DNA from 4 places in the Pseudoalteromonas sp. Angola-4 genome. Region 1 is predicted to be linked to each of the others. Evidence: predicted binding sites of a transcription regulator. Region 1 holds the regulator's gene; each other region holds the start of a gene.
What was found. Region 1 encodes MetJ, which represses methionine synthesis genes. Its sites were predicted from a motif close to TAGACGTCTAGACGTCTA; they were not measured.
Positions count from the first base shown of each region.

Region 2: a site for MetJ is predicted at 1,525-1,542, ahead of metA (homoserine O-acetyltransferase MetA). Genes of this name have one in related genera too.
Region 3: a site for MetJ is predicted at 1,491-1,508, ahead of metK (methionine adenosyltransferase). Genes of this name have one in related genera too.
Region 4: a site for MetJ is predicted at 1,239-1,256, ahead of PSH48_RS11545 (methylenetetrahydrofolate reductase). Genes of this name have one in related genera too.

Region 1 covers NZ_JAQREK010000007.1:113,600-116,818, reverse strand. The annotation lists gene PSH48_RS10565 (malic enzyme-like NAD(P)-binding protein) at 302-1,543, shown strand; gene metJ (met regulon transcriptional regulator MetJ) at 1,605-1,925, opposite strand; gene metB (cystathionine gamma-synthase) at 2,194-3,219, shown strand, end outside.
Region 2 covers NZ_JAQREK010000001.1:133,677-136,895, reverse strand. The annotation lists gene PSH48_RS00645 (homocysteine S-methyltransferase family protein) at 1-511, opposite strand, end outside; gene metA (homoserine O-acetyltransferase MetA) at 501-1,448, opposite strand; gene ettA (energy-dependent translational throttle protein EttA) at 1,683-3,219, shown strand, end outside.
Region 3 covers NZ_JAQREK010000008.1:121,279-124,497, forward strand. The annotation lists gene tkt (transketolase) at 1-1,305, opposite strand, end outside; gene metK (methionine adenosyltransferase) at 1,610-2,761, shown strand; gene PSH48_RS11390 (hypothetical protein) at 3,070-3,219, shown strand, end outside.
Region 4 covers NZ_JAQREK010000008.1:161,130-164,348, reverse strand. The annotation lists gene PSH48_RS11550 (hypothetical protein) at 1-100, opposite strand, end outside; gene PSH48_RS11545 (methylenetetrahydrofolate reductase) at 239-1,195, opposite strand; gene PSH48_RS11540 (M16 family metallopeptidase) at 1,455-3,219, shown strand, end outside.

The DNA of each region.
Region 1 (3,219 bases):
GGCGATATTTGTTTTTAACGGTGATAAACGCGCCATATTGGTGCATTTTACTATTTTAATATTCTGCTATTTTACAAAAATACTGGCAGGGCAAAATGAACCTCAAAAAGCACTTTTTGAATGAATTTTTATTTGTTTAATATTGATAACTTTTAGCGAAGTTGCTGATAAATCACTTAAAATTAACGGATATAGCATATAACAGGATAGACCTGATATTGCTTGGAATTTAAAAATAATAAGAGTATCTTAGCCCCATACTCCCTCTCACTTAACTTAAATTGCAGGATACCATCGCGTTATGTCAGATTTTCGTGAACAAGCATTACACTACCACTCTCACCCCGTTCCAGGCAAAATCAGCATTGAGCTAACAAAACCAGCCGAAACGGTGCAAGATTTAGCATTAGCATACAGCCCTGGTGTTGCAGAGCCTGTGCGCGAAATTGCAGCAGACCCAGCCAATGCATATAAATATACCGGTAAAGGTAATATGGTTGCGGTGATCAGTAATGGTACGGCAATTTTAGGTTTGGGTAATTTAGGGCCATTAGCCTCTAAACCTGTTATGGAAGGTAAAGCGCTTTTATTTAAACGTTTTGCTGGCCTAGATTCTATTGATATTGAAGTTAAGCATCGCACCACCGAAGACTTTATAAATACAGTGGCTAATATTGCCGATACGTTTGGTGGCATTAACTTAGAAGATATTAAAGCGCCAGAGTGTTTTGAAATTGAAAAAGCACTTATTGAGCGTTGCAGTATTCCGGTTTTTCATGATGACCAACACGGTACCGCTATTGTAACTGCAGCAGGTATGCTTAACGCCTTAGAAGTGCAGGGCAAATCAATAGAAGATGCCATTATTGTATGTTTAGGTGCTGGCGCTGCAGCGGTTGCTTGTATGGAGCTGTTAATTAAGTGTGGTGCACTGCGCGAACATATTTATATGCTAGACCGCAAAGGGGTTATTCATACTCGCCGCGATGACTTAAACGAATACAAACAGCTTTTTGCTAACAATACAGATAAACGTACTCTACAAGATGTAATTGCTGATGCTGATGTGTTTGTAGGTGTATCGGGTCCTAACTTACTTGCACCTGAAGATCTAAAACTAATGGCCGATAAGCCAGTGGTGTTTGCATGTTCAAACCCAGATCCTGAAATTGCACCTGAGCTTGCGCACAGTGCTCGTAAAGACTTAATTATGGCAACGGGGCGTTCTGATTTCCCTAACCAAGTTAATAATGTTTTATGTTTCCCGTTTATTTTCCGTGGTGCACTTGATGTACGTGCAAGCGCAATTAACGATGAAATGAAAATAGCCGCTGTTGAAGCTATTCGTAGTATTGCTAAAGAGCCAGTGCCTGAGCAAGTATTAAAAGCAGCGGGTGTAGAAAAGCTCGAATTTGGTGCAGATTACATTATTCCTAAACCGATGGACCCGCGTTTATTACCACGTATAGCCAAGGCGGTTGCTATTGCTGCTGTTGAATCGGGCGTAGCACAAATTGACTTACCGGAAAATTATATGGCGTAATATATAGCGCTTAAACAAAAAAACCTCAGCATGCTGAGGTTTTTTTGTTTAAAAAGACGTTTTATTCTTCGTCTAAAATAGGCACTTCTAAACCCATTTCTTGCATTATTTTTTTAACTTCTTCAGGTACTTTTTCTGCGTTATCTTTACGTAGGTCATCATCATTAGGTAATGGCTGGCCTGTAAAGGCATGCAAAAACGCTTCGCATAGTAACTCGCTATTTGTTGCATGACGCAGGTTGTTTATTTGACGACGTGTACGCTCATCAGTTAATACTTTTAATACATTTAGCGGGATCGAAACGGTGATCTTTTTAACTTGCTCTGATTTTTTCCCGTGTTCTGCGTATGGGTGAATATACTCACCATTCCATTTAGCCATAAGATGTATCGATGCCTCAGATTATTAATTTCTCACACGGCGTAAAAAGCGTGTAAATATGCGTGAAATTCTATCGTTTTAAAAAAGATAGTCAAATAATAGATAGCAATCTATCTTAATAAGCTGGCTGTAATAGTAAATACAGCTTTCTTGAAGTTTTACGCGTCTGTTATTTTTAGCCATCTAGAGCTTTAAAAGCTTTGACTTATTATAATGGATAACTTACTCTTTTAGACGTCTAAACATCCAAATTAATCAGGTGACGAATATGAGCGAAAAAAACAAAGCAACCATTGCTGTTCGAAATGGGGTTGATGCCGATAAACATCATGGCGCCGTTGTACCGCCAATTTATTTATCGACGACTTATTCGTTTGCCGATTTTGATACTAAGCGCGCATACGACTATGGACGCAGTGGTAATCCTAATCGCGATATTTTAGCTGACACTCTAGCAGAACTTGAAGGTGGCGCACGCGGAATTATTACTGCTACGGGCATGGCAGCAGTGCACTTAGCCACACAGTTATTAAATAACGATGATACATTGGTTATTCCTCACGATTGTTATGGCGGCAGCTACCGTTTATTTACGTCGTTAGAAAAGCGCGGCTTGCTTAAACTTAAAGTGCTTGATTTAACTAAACCAGAAAGCCTAGAACAAATTTTAACCATTAAACCTAAATTAATTTGGATAGAAACACCAAGTAACCCTGTGCTGCGCCTAACGGATATTAAAGCCGTGACGGATATAGCAAAACAGTGCGGTGCATTAGTGGCCGCCGATAACACCTTTTTATCACCGGCATTACAAAACCCAATTAAGTTTGGCGTAGATATTGTTGTGCACTCAACCACTAAATATATAAACGGCCATTCTGATGTTGTAGGCGGTGCAGTTGTTGCTGCAACACAAGAGCTTGGTGATGAGCTTGCTTGGTGGGCCAATAACATTGGTATTACCGGCGCACCATTTGATAGCTATTTAACGTTACGTGGTTTACGTACTTTAAATGTGCGTTTAAAACAGCACCAAGAAAATGCCCTGGCAATTGCTAAATACCTAGAAAGCTCTGAGTATGTTAGCCAAGTTTACTACCCAGGCCTTGAATCGCATCCTCAACATGCGCTTGCTAAAGCCCAACAGCTTGGGTTTGGTGGTATGGTTAGTTTTGATATTAAAGGCGATGTGAATGATGCTGCGGCGTTTTTAACAAGCCTTAAAGAATTTAGCTTAGCAGAATCGTTAGGTGGGGTTGAGAGTTTAATTTGTCATCCTGCGACCATGACTCAC
Region 2 (3,219 bases), on a different contig from region 1:
CAACATACGCAGTAACCAGCTTATCAAAGGTAATATTGCGATAGCCTGGGTCATTTACATCTGGCGAAATTGAGCAGGTTTTAGAGGTTGGCCCTAACACACCGGCTACATAGCGCGGTTTTTCTGGGTTTTTAGCGGTGAACTCGTCACATATTGCGCGTGCGAGTTTTGCCGACTCTAGGTTTACTTCACAGCTTATGCTTGCCATGTCGTAATCTTCCATCGAAATGGTGGTTGAGTTAAAGGTATTGGTTTCAATAATGTCTGCACCGGCGGCTAAAAAGCTGCGGTGTATATCGGCAATTAACTCAGGTTTTGTAAGGCTTAATAAATCGTTATTGCCTTTAATTAGTACGTGCCAGTCTTTAAAGCGCTCGCCTCGGTAGTCTTCTTCTTCAAGCTTGTGAGTTTGGATCATGGTACCCATGGCGCCATCTAAAATTAAAATACGCTCTTTTAATGCAGCGCTTAATTCGCTGTGTTTATTATTGTTTTGCACGTTATTCGGCATAGTTGTTAGTCCTCACATCTTGGCTAACTAAATTAATATCATAGGGGGTCGTTTGGTACACGTAGTAATTTAACCAGTTCGAAAACAGCAAAAAGGCATGGCTTTGCCACGTTTTTGACGGCTTTTTGCTTGCATCGTTATCTGGAAAATAGTTTTCGGGTTTTGGCGCATCAGGACTTTTTTGTAAATCGCGCTCATACTCTGCTTTTAGTGTGTCGGCATCGTATTCTGGGTGGCCGGTTATAAACACTTGGCTGCCCGACTTATTTTTCATTAAGTAAGCGCCTACTTTTTCAGAGCCAGCCAGCACGACTATATCGTCGCAGGCATTTATTTTATTTATATCTATGTGGCCATAACGTGAGTGCGGCACTAAAAAGGTATCGTCAAAGCCACGAGTAAGTGCCCCGTGATCAAAGTAACACTGGTGAGTAAACACACCACAAAGTTTATCTTCTTTTAAATCGCGTTTTAAATTGTAACGATGATACAACGCGGCATGCGCCGCCCAGCACGAGAACAGCGTAGAGGTAACGTGCTGCTCTGCCCAATCAATAATCACTTTTAGCTCATCCCAGTACGCAACATCGTCGTATTCAAGGTGTGCAAGTGGCGCCCCGGTAACAATTAACGCATCGTAGTTATTGTCTTTCACTTCTGAAAAATAACGGTAAAAGGTATCTAGGTGCTCTTCTGAATTGCTACTGCTGCGGTGCGTATCTAGGCGCAATAACTCTACATTTACTTGCAAAGGAGAATTGGCAAGCAAACGAATAAACTGCACTTCGGTTTCTACTTTATTAGGCATTAAATTTAAAATAGCCAAACGCATAGGACGAATTTCTTGCGTTTTTGCGCGACTTTTTGGCATTACAAACACGTTTTCTTCACGTAAACGGGCAATAGCCGGTAGCTCGTCTTTCACTGTAATTGGCATATTTTTTACTCCTACTCATAAAAACCGAGAATTTATACGCTCTCATTATGAACAGTATGCTAAAAATATCAACCTCTAGATGTATAGATGTCTAAATGAAATTTATTCATGATTTTATACTTTATCAACCTGCAGTCATTAGCGCTTTAAAACCCGCCATTCGTTGACTGTTTCACCCGTGAGCCACTACAATACAACATTGAAATTTTTATTATTATTTGAAGGCTTTCCTCCATGGTTTTACCTGATAAGTTTATATTCTCGATGAGTCGAGTATCTAAAGTTGTGCCACCTAAGCGCACAATTTTAAAAGATATTTCGTTGCACTTTTTCCCTGGCGCTAAAATTGGTGTGCTAGGTTTAAATGGTGCTGGTAAATCTACATTACTTCGCATTATGGCCGGTGTTGACCAAGACTTTGAAGGTGAAGCTCGCCCTCAACCTGGTACTAAAATTGGTTACTTACCGCAAGAGCCAGTACTGGACGAAAGCAAAACAGTTCGCGAAATTGTTGAAGAAGCTGTTGGCGAAGTAAAACATGCCCTTAATCGCCTTGACGAAGTGTACAACGAGTATGCAATGGAAGACGCTGACTTTGACGCCCTAGCAAAAGAGCAAGGCGAGCTTGAAGCGATTATTCAAGCGCACGATGGTCACAACATCGATAACGTTTTAGAACGCGCTGCTGATGCACTTCGTTTACCTGAGTGGGATGCTAAAATTGAGCACCTTTCAGGTGGTGAGCGCCGCCGTGTTGCTATTTGTCGTTTATTACTCGAAAAACCAGATATGCTTATTCTCGATGAGCCTACTAACCACTTAGATGCTGAGTCGGTTGCTTGGCTTGAGCGCTTCTTACATGATTACGAAGGCACTGTTGTGGCGGTAACGCATGACCGTTACTTCCTTGATAATGTAGCTGGCTGGATACTAGAGCTTGACCGTGGTGAAGGTATTCCGTGGGAAGGTAACTACTCTTCTTGGCTTGAGCAAAAAGATGCGCGCTTACAACAAGAGCAAAAATCTGAAAAAGCACGTCAAAAATCAATTGCTCAAGAGCTTGAGTGGGTTCGTTCAAACCCTAAAGGTCGTCAAGCTAAGTCTAAAGCGCGTATGGCGCAGTTTAGCGAGCTACAGCAGTCTGATTACCAAAAGCGTAACGAAACCAACGAGCTATTTATTCCACCTGGCCCGCGTTTAGGTGACCAAGTGCTTGAAGTTAATAACTTACGTAAGAGTTTTGGCGATCGCGTTTTAATCGACGATTTAAGCTTTAGTATGCCAAAAGGCGCGATTGTGGGCATTATCGGTGCCAATGGCGCGGGTAAATCAACCCTATTTAAAATGCTAAGCGGCGAAGAGCAACCTGATAGCGGCAGCATTAGCGTAGGTGAAACTGTAGAGCTTGCAACGGTTGATCAGTTCCGTGGCAATATGGACGAAAGCAAAACTGTATTCCAAGAAATATCTGACGGGCAAGACGTGCTAAAAATTGGTAACTTTGAGTTCCCAAGTCGTGCATACGTTAGCCGCTTTAACTTTAAAGGTAACGATCAGCAAAAGTTTGTAAAAGACTTATCAGGTGGTGAGCGTAATCGTTTACACCTTGCTAAGCTTTTAAAAGCGGGTGGTAACGTAGTACTACTGGATGAGCCAACCAATGACCTTGATGTTGAAACACTACGCGCCCTTGAGAACGCTATTTTAGAGTTCCCAGGCTGTGTAATGTGTATATCGCATGACCGTTGGTTCCTTGACCGTATTGCAACAC
Region 3 (3,219 bases), on a different contig from region 1:
GAACGTTGCACCGTAAGGAATAAAGCCTTTATGAAGGGCAATACCATTCATAATTGCCGACATACCAAACTCACGTACACCGTAGTAAACGTAGTTACCGCTTGCATCGTCTGCAGTTAGCCCTTTAGAGCCATCCCAAATTGTTAAGTTTGAGCCAGCTAAATCGGCTGAGCCACCCATGAATTCTGGTAATAACGGGCCAAATGCATTTAATGCATTTTGCGACGCTTTACGAGATGCAGGATTTGCAGGGTTTGCTTGTAGTTGCTCTATGTATGCTTGAGATTTTTCAGCCCAATCGCCTGGAAGTTCGTTGTTAATACGGCGCTTATATTCAGCTGCAAGCTCTGGGTATGCTTTTGCGTATGCTGCAAATTTTTCGTCCCAGCTAGATTCAAGCTGTTGACCTTTTTCTTTGCTATCCCACTGTGCGTAAATATCATCAGGGATTTCAAATGCACCACCAGACCAGCCTAAAAATTCGCGAGACGCTGTAATTTCGTCATCACCTAATGGCGCGCCGTGACAATCGTGGCTACCAGATTTGTTAGGTGAACCGTAACCAATCACTGTTTTACAACAAATTAGTGATGGTTTGTCGGTAACACTTTGAGCCTCTGCTATTGCAGCACTAACAGCATCGCTGTCGTGGCCATCAACGTCACTTATTACATGCCAGCCGTACGCTTTAAAGCGTGCTGGTGTATCGTCGCTAAACCAACCTTCAACTTCACCATCGATTGAAATACCGTTGTCATCCCAAAAAGCCACTAACTTGCCAAGGCCTAATGTGCCAGCAAGTGAACATGCTTCATGAGAAATACCTTCCATTAAACAACCGTCACCCATAAATGCATATGTGTAGTGATCAACAATGTCGTGGCCTTCACGGTTAAATTGTGCAGCAAGCGCTTTTTCAGCAATCGCCATACCTACCGCGTTTGTGATCCCCTGACCTAGTGGACCCGTAGTAGTTTCAATTCCCGGTGCATAACCGTACTCAGGGTGGCCTGGCGTTTTAGAATGCATTTGACGGAAGTTTTTAATTTCATCAAGTGGTAAGTCGTAACCAGTTAGGTGCAATAGAGAATAGATAAGCATTGAACCGTGGCCATTTGAAAGAATAAATCTGTCACGGTCAGCCCACTCTGGATTAGTTGGATTATGCTTTAGATAATCGCGCCATAATACTTCTGCGATATCGGCCATGCCCATAGGGGCTCCAGGGTGGCCAGATTTGGCCTTTTGTACTGCGTCCATTGACAAGACGCGAATAGCATTTGCAAGTTCTTTGCGAGATGGCATGAATTCTCCTACCTTTATGTGTATTTGCGCGGGTACTTATGTGTTCGTTAATACCCTTAAGTAACTTAAGAGCTGTTATAGCAACCATTCTTACTTAATGTGGGTGCAGTGTGCAATTAAAAACCCCATAAAAATGGGCTATTATGAATATTTTTTAAGACCAAAAAGTTATTACTCATTTTATTTAGACGTCTAGGCGTAAAAACACTATGCAAGGTGTTTTGTTTTAGATAAAATACGCCCCTTAATTTTTTAGCGCTAATACCGACGTTTGTGAAGCGCAATATTTGTGAGCAGAAATACAATGGCAAAACATTTATTTACTTCTGAATCTGTTTCTGAAGGTCATCCGGATAAAATCGCCGATCAAATCTCTGATGCGGTACTTGATGCTATCCTAGAGCAAGACTCTCATGCCCGTGTTGCGTGCGAAACTTACGTAAAAACCGGTATGGTTATGGTTGGTGGTGAAATTACCACTAGCGCATGGGTTGATATTGAAGAAATTACACGTAAAACAGTACGTGAAATTGGCTACACGCATTCAGACATGGGTTTCGATGCAGACTCGTGTGCAATTTTAAACACTATTGGTAAGCAGTCTCCTGATATTAACCAAGGTGTTGACCGTACTAGCCCAGAAGAACAAGGTGCTGGCGACCAAGGCTTAATGTTTGGTTATGCATGTAACGAAACAGAAGTACTAATGCCTGCGCCAATTACTTACTCACACCGTTTAGTACAGCGCCAAGCGCAAGTACGTAAAAGCGGCGAGCTTAACTGGTTACGTCCAGATGCAAAATCTCAAGTAACTTTTGCATACGAAAACGGCAAGCCAGTAGGTATTGATGCAGTTGTACTTTCTACTCAGCACGCTGAAGAAATTTCGCAAAATGACTTAGTAGAAGCCGTGATGGAAACCATCATTAAGCCGGTACTTCCTGCCGAGCTTATTACTAGCGCGACTAAATTTTTCATTAACCCAACGGGTCGTTTTGTAATTGGCGGACCTATGGGCGACTGTGGTTTAACAGGTCGTAAAATCATCGTAGATACATACGGTGGTATGGCACGTCACGGTGGTGGTGCTTTCTCAGGTAAAGATCCATCAAAAGTTGACCGCTCAGCTGCATACGCCGCACGTTACGTAGCTAAAAACGTAGTGGCTGCAGGCCTTGCTGATAAGTGTGAGCTACAAGTATCTTACGCAATTGGTGTAGCAGAGCCTACCTCTATCAGCGTTGAAACCTTTGGTACAAGCAAGCTTGAAGAAGGTCGTTTAATTGAGCTTATTCGTGAGCACTTTGACCTACGCCCTTACGGCTTAATTCAAATGCTTGATTTAGAGCGCCCAATTTACCAACCAACAGCGGCATACGGTCACTTTGGTCGTGACGAATTCCCATGGGAACGTACAGATAAAGCAGACGCACTTCGCGCAGCTGCAGGCCTTTAAGCCAAAATGCATTAAATAATAAACGGCCCTTTTAAGGGCCGTTTTTATATCTAAAGCAAAGGCTAATTATGCGCTTTATATCAATTGCATTAATTTAGTTATTTATCATAGCACCCAGTAAATAGTGCAATAACAAAGGAATTTACGGCGTACAGTTATTTTATATAAATAATTTTAACGCAGTCAGTGCGCTATTTAATACGCTAAACTAATCGTGTTTTGAATTAAATTGGTATTAGCTAGCCCTCGAATTTCGTACGGTTTTAGGTATATACTCTTTGCATAATAAAAGCTTAAGGGATAAGTAAATGGCCAATAATTTTCGCGTTATGTTTGTAGGGCTCGCCGAGGGCACTGAGGCTAAAACGGCCTGCGTAAATTTAGCAAGTAAGCTAAAAACGTCTGAAGATAAAGTAACTCAGTTTTTTAATGGCAAAGCACTCTTTGCACCTAGCAAT
Region 4 (3,219 bases), on a different contig from region 1:
TTACATAGCCCTGAGAGTCTAGATAAAAGTGATTAATTTTTTTCTCATATTTTATAATGTTTTTAATTACTTCTGATTTCACCTGTGCATTTAATGGCATTTTAAATTCCTTTTATTAATAGTAATTACCTAATTGGCATACAAGAATACTCAGAACTACCCTAAAAAACAACAATCATGAACATAAGTAGTGCATACTAGTTCACTTAAAAATAATGGGCAGGCTCAAATTTAACTTTTAAGCGATTTGTTTTTCGGCTAGGTTTAATTCCATAATGGCTTTTAATAAACGGTATAAGTTTATTGATGCGTCAATTTCTTCTTTACGGTTTGTTAAGCTTTCAATATTTAAGCCCAGTGGCACATCTAGGTGCGCACAGCTTTTGAGTATTAGGTCGAGATTTTCTCGGCAAATACGTACAGATTCACTTAAGGTATTGTCTGCATCAAGCATGCGCCATTTAGTGGCCTCTGGCACTGAGATACCCAACCATTGCATAAACTCTAAGGTTTTATCGCCACCGCATGGCGTAAACGTTAAAATAATCCGTTTTGGTGTAATACCTTGTGCTTTACAGGTACGCGCATAACTTGTTATTAGCTCTATAGTTGCTTGCGCGTCGTAAACCGCTTGCGATATAAAAAACTGACAACCTTGTGCTGTTTTTTCTATAAGGCGTTCGTGCTCATTTCGCTTACTTGAATGTCGCTCAGCAATGGTGACGCCCCCTAAAAAGAAGTCATCACTTTGCTCTGCAAGCGTTTTATAGGCATCGGGCAAGCTTAGTTTTATATCACCTACCGATGAGGGGCTACCCACTAAAACGACATTTTTTAAATCGTAGTCGTTTTTAGTTTCATCCAACCAGCCTTTAAATTCCTCTACACCACGTTGTGCCACACTTTTGTAAGTAATGACATCTGGAGCAGATAAATTACGTAGTAAGTGGCTGTATTCACGTGGGTCTACAGTTTGTTTAAACGGAAATGGGCGTGCTTTATCTGTACGGCTACTTTCATCTTGAATGTCGTAAATTATCACGCCGTCGTATTCAATTTCGTGTAAGCGAGCAAGTAGTTTTTCTGCAATGATTTTTAGTTGCGCTTTATCAGTACCAATTTTAGGTGGAGTAGTACCAATAAGATAAACACCTTGATTGGTGTCTTCTATTTTTTCTTGTAGTGATAAAGCCATAATCCTCATTCCAGCTTAGTCCAATGTATGTAATTCAATATAACAGCCATTTAGACGTCTAGATAGATTTATTTAATGAAAGTTTTTCAATCAACTTGAGTTTTTTTCATACTTAAATGTTTTTAAAATAGGGAATTGACACAGTTGTTTACATTATAAATAGCCGATGGGCTCTTATATTTAGTGGCTTTGGGGCATAATCTAAGCGAGTTAGCATTAAACCTAATAACAAATTTGCTCAATTTAAAAAGGGACAACAATGAAATTTAAATTACTAGCAACAAGCTTAGCGGTATCGCTGGCACTAACAGGCTGCGCAACACAGCAAAGCGAAAACACCCAAACGGCACAACAACAGCAAACAACAAAAGCTGACGAACGTGTATTTTCGCAAGAGTACTTAATCGAAGAGCTTGATAACGGCTTACGTGTAATGGTTGTTAAAACCGATTACCCCGATGTCGTCTCGCTGCAAATTCCGGTATCGGTTGGCTCACGTAATGAAGTAAAAGCAGGTAAAACCGGTTTTGCTCACTTTTTTGAGCACATGATGTTTAAAGGCTCTAAAAAATTTCCGCAAGAGGAATACACTGCCATATTTAAAAATGCAGGGGTCGATAACCGTGCTTACACCACTAACGATTACACAAACTACCATTTAAACTTTTCAAAGCAGCACCTTGATAAAGTACTTGAAATTGAAGCCGATATTTTTCAAAACTTAACCTACACCGAAGAGCAATTTAGAACCGAAGCGCTAACGGTTAAAGGGGAATATTTAAAAAATAACGCCAGCCCAATTCGTAAGTTATTGAGCGCAGTACGCGAAGAAGCGTTTGATACGCACACTTATAAACATACCACCATGGGCTTTTTTGAAGATATAGAAGCCATGCCAGATCAAATGGCTTACGGTAAAGAATTTTTTGATAAGTTTTATAAGCCTGAATATGTATCGCTAGTGATTGTGGGCGATGTTGACCCACAAGCTACAATGGCTATGGTTAAAAAACATTGGGGTGGCTGGAAAAAAGGCGATTACGTTGCTGATATAAAAGCCGAGCCTGCACAACAAGTGCCTAAATATGTACATGAGAAAAACGAAGGTTTGCCTGGTCATTGGTTGCTTGTATCTTACAAGGGGGCTGCATGGGAGCCTGCTAAAAAGGACAGAGCCGCACTTGATTTAATCTCACAGCTTTATTTTTCTAATAACTCCGATTTATACCAAGAGCTAGTCGTTGATAAACAAATAGCGAGTCAAATGTTTACCTACAATCCAGAGACAAAAGATCCTGGCTTACTGCATGTGTTTGTAAAAGTAGAAAACGAAGATGATTTAGCAAAAGCACGCGATGCTATTAACCGCACTTATGCAAAAGCACGTACCGAACTTGTTGATGAGCAAAAACTAAGTGATTTAAAGTCTAACCTTAAATACAGCTTTATTAACGGCTTAGACTCATCGCAAGCGATTGCATCAACCCTTGCAAGTTACATGCATTTTGAGCGCGACCCAGAGGTTATTAACCAGCTTTATAAATCGGCCGACAACATCACAGCCCAAGACATTAAAGCTGTGGCTAATAAATATTTTGTAGATGACGCGCGTACTACCGTAACTATGTCGGCACTTGATAAAGCGCCAGGCTTTGAACAAGAAACAAGCTTAAACGCATTAGTCGCTAAGCGTGATAAAGCGCCAGAGGCACCCGTATTTAAAGTGCTTGATAAAACGAATAGCTCACCGCTGATTGATGTAAACTTTCTATTCAATACAGGGGCTGCTGCAGACCCGCAAGGTAAAAAAGGGGTTGCTGCGCTCACAGCCGCTATGCTTGCTCAAGGTGGCTCGCAAAGTACGAGTTACAAAGACATACAAAAAGCGCTTTATCCGCTTGCTGGCAGCTTTGGTTATCAAATAGATAAAGAAATGCTGTCATTCCAAGGGCGTATTCATAAAGATAACGCTGCCACATGGTATGCGCTTGTAAGCGATCAATTACTTAACCCAGGTTTTAGAG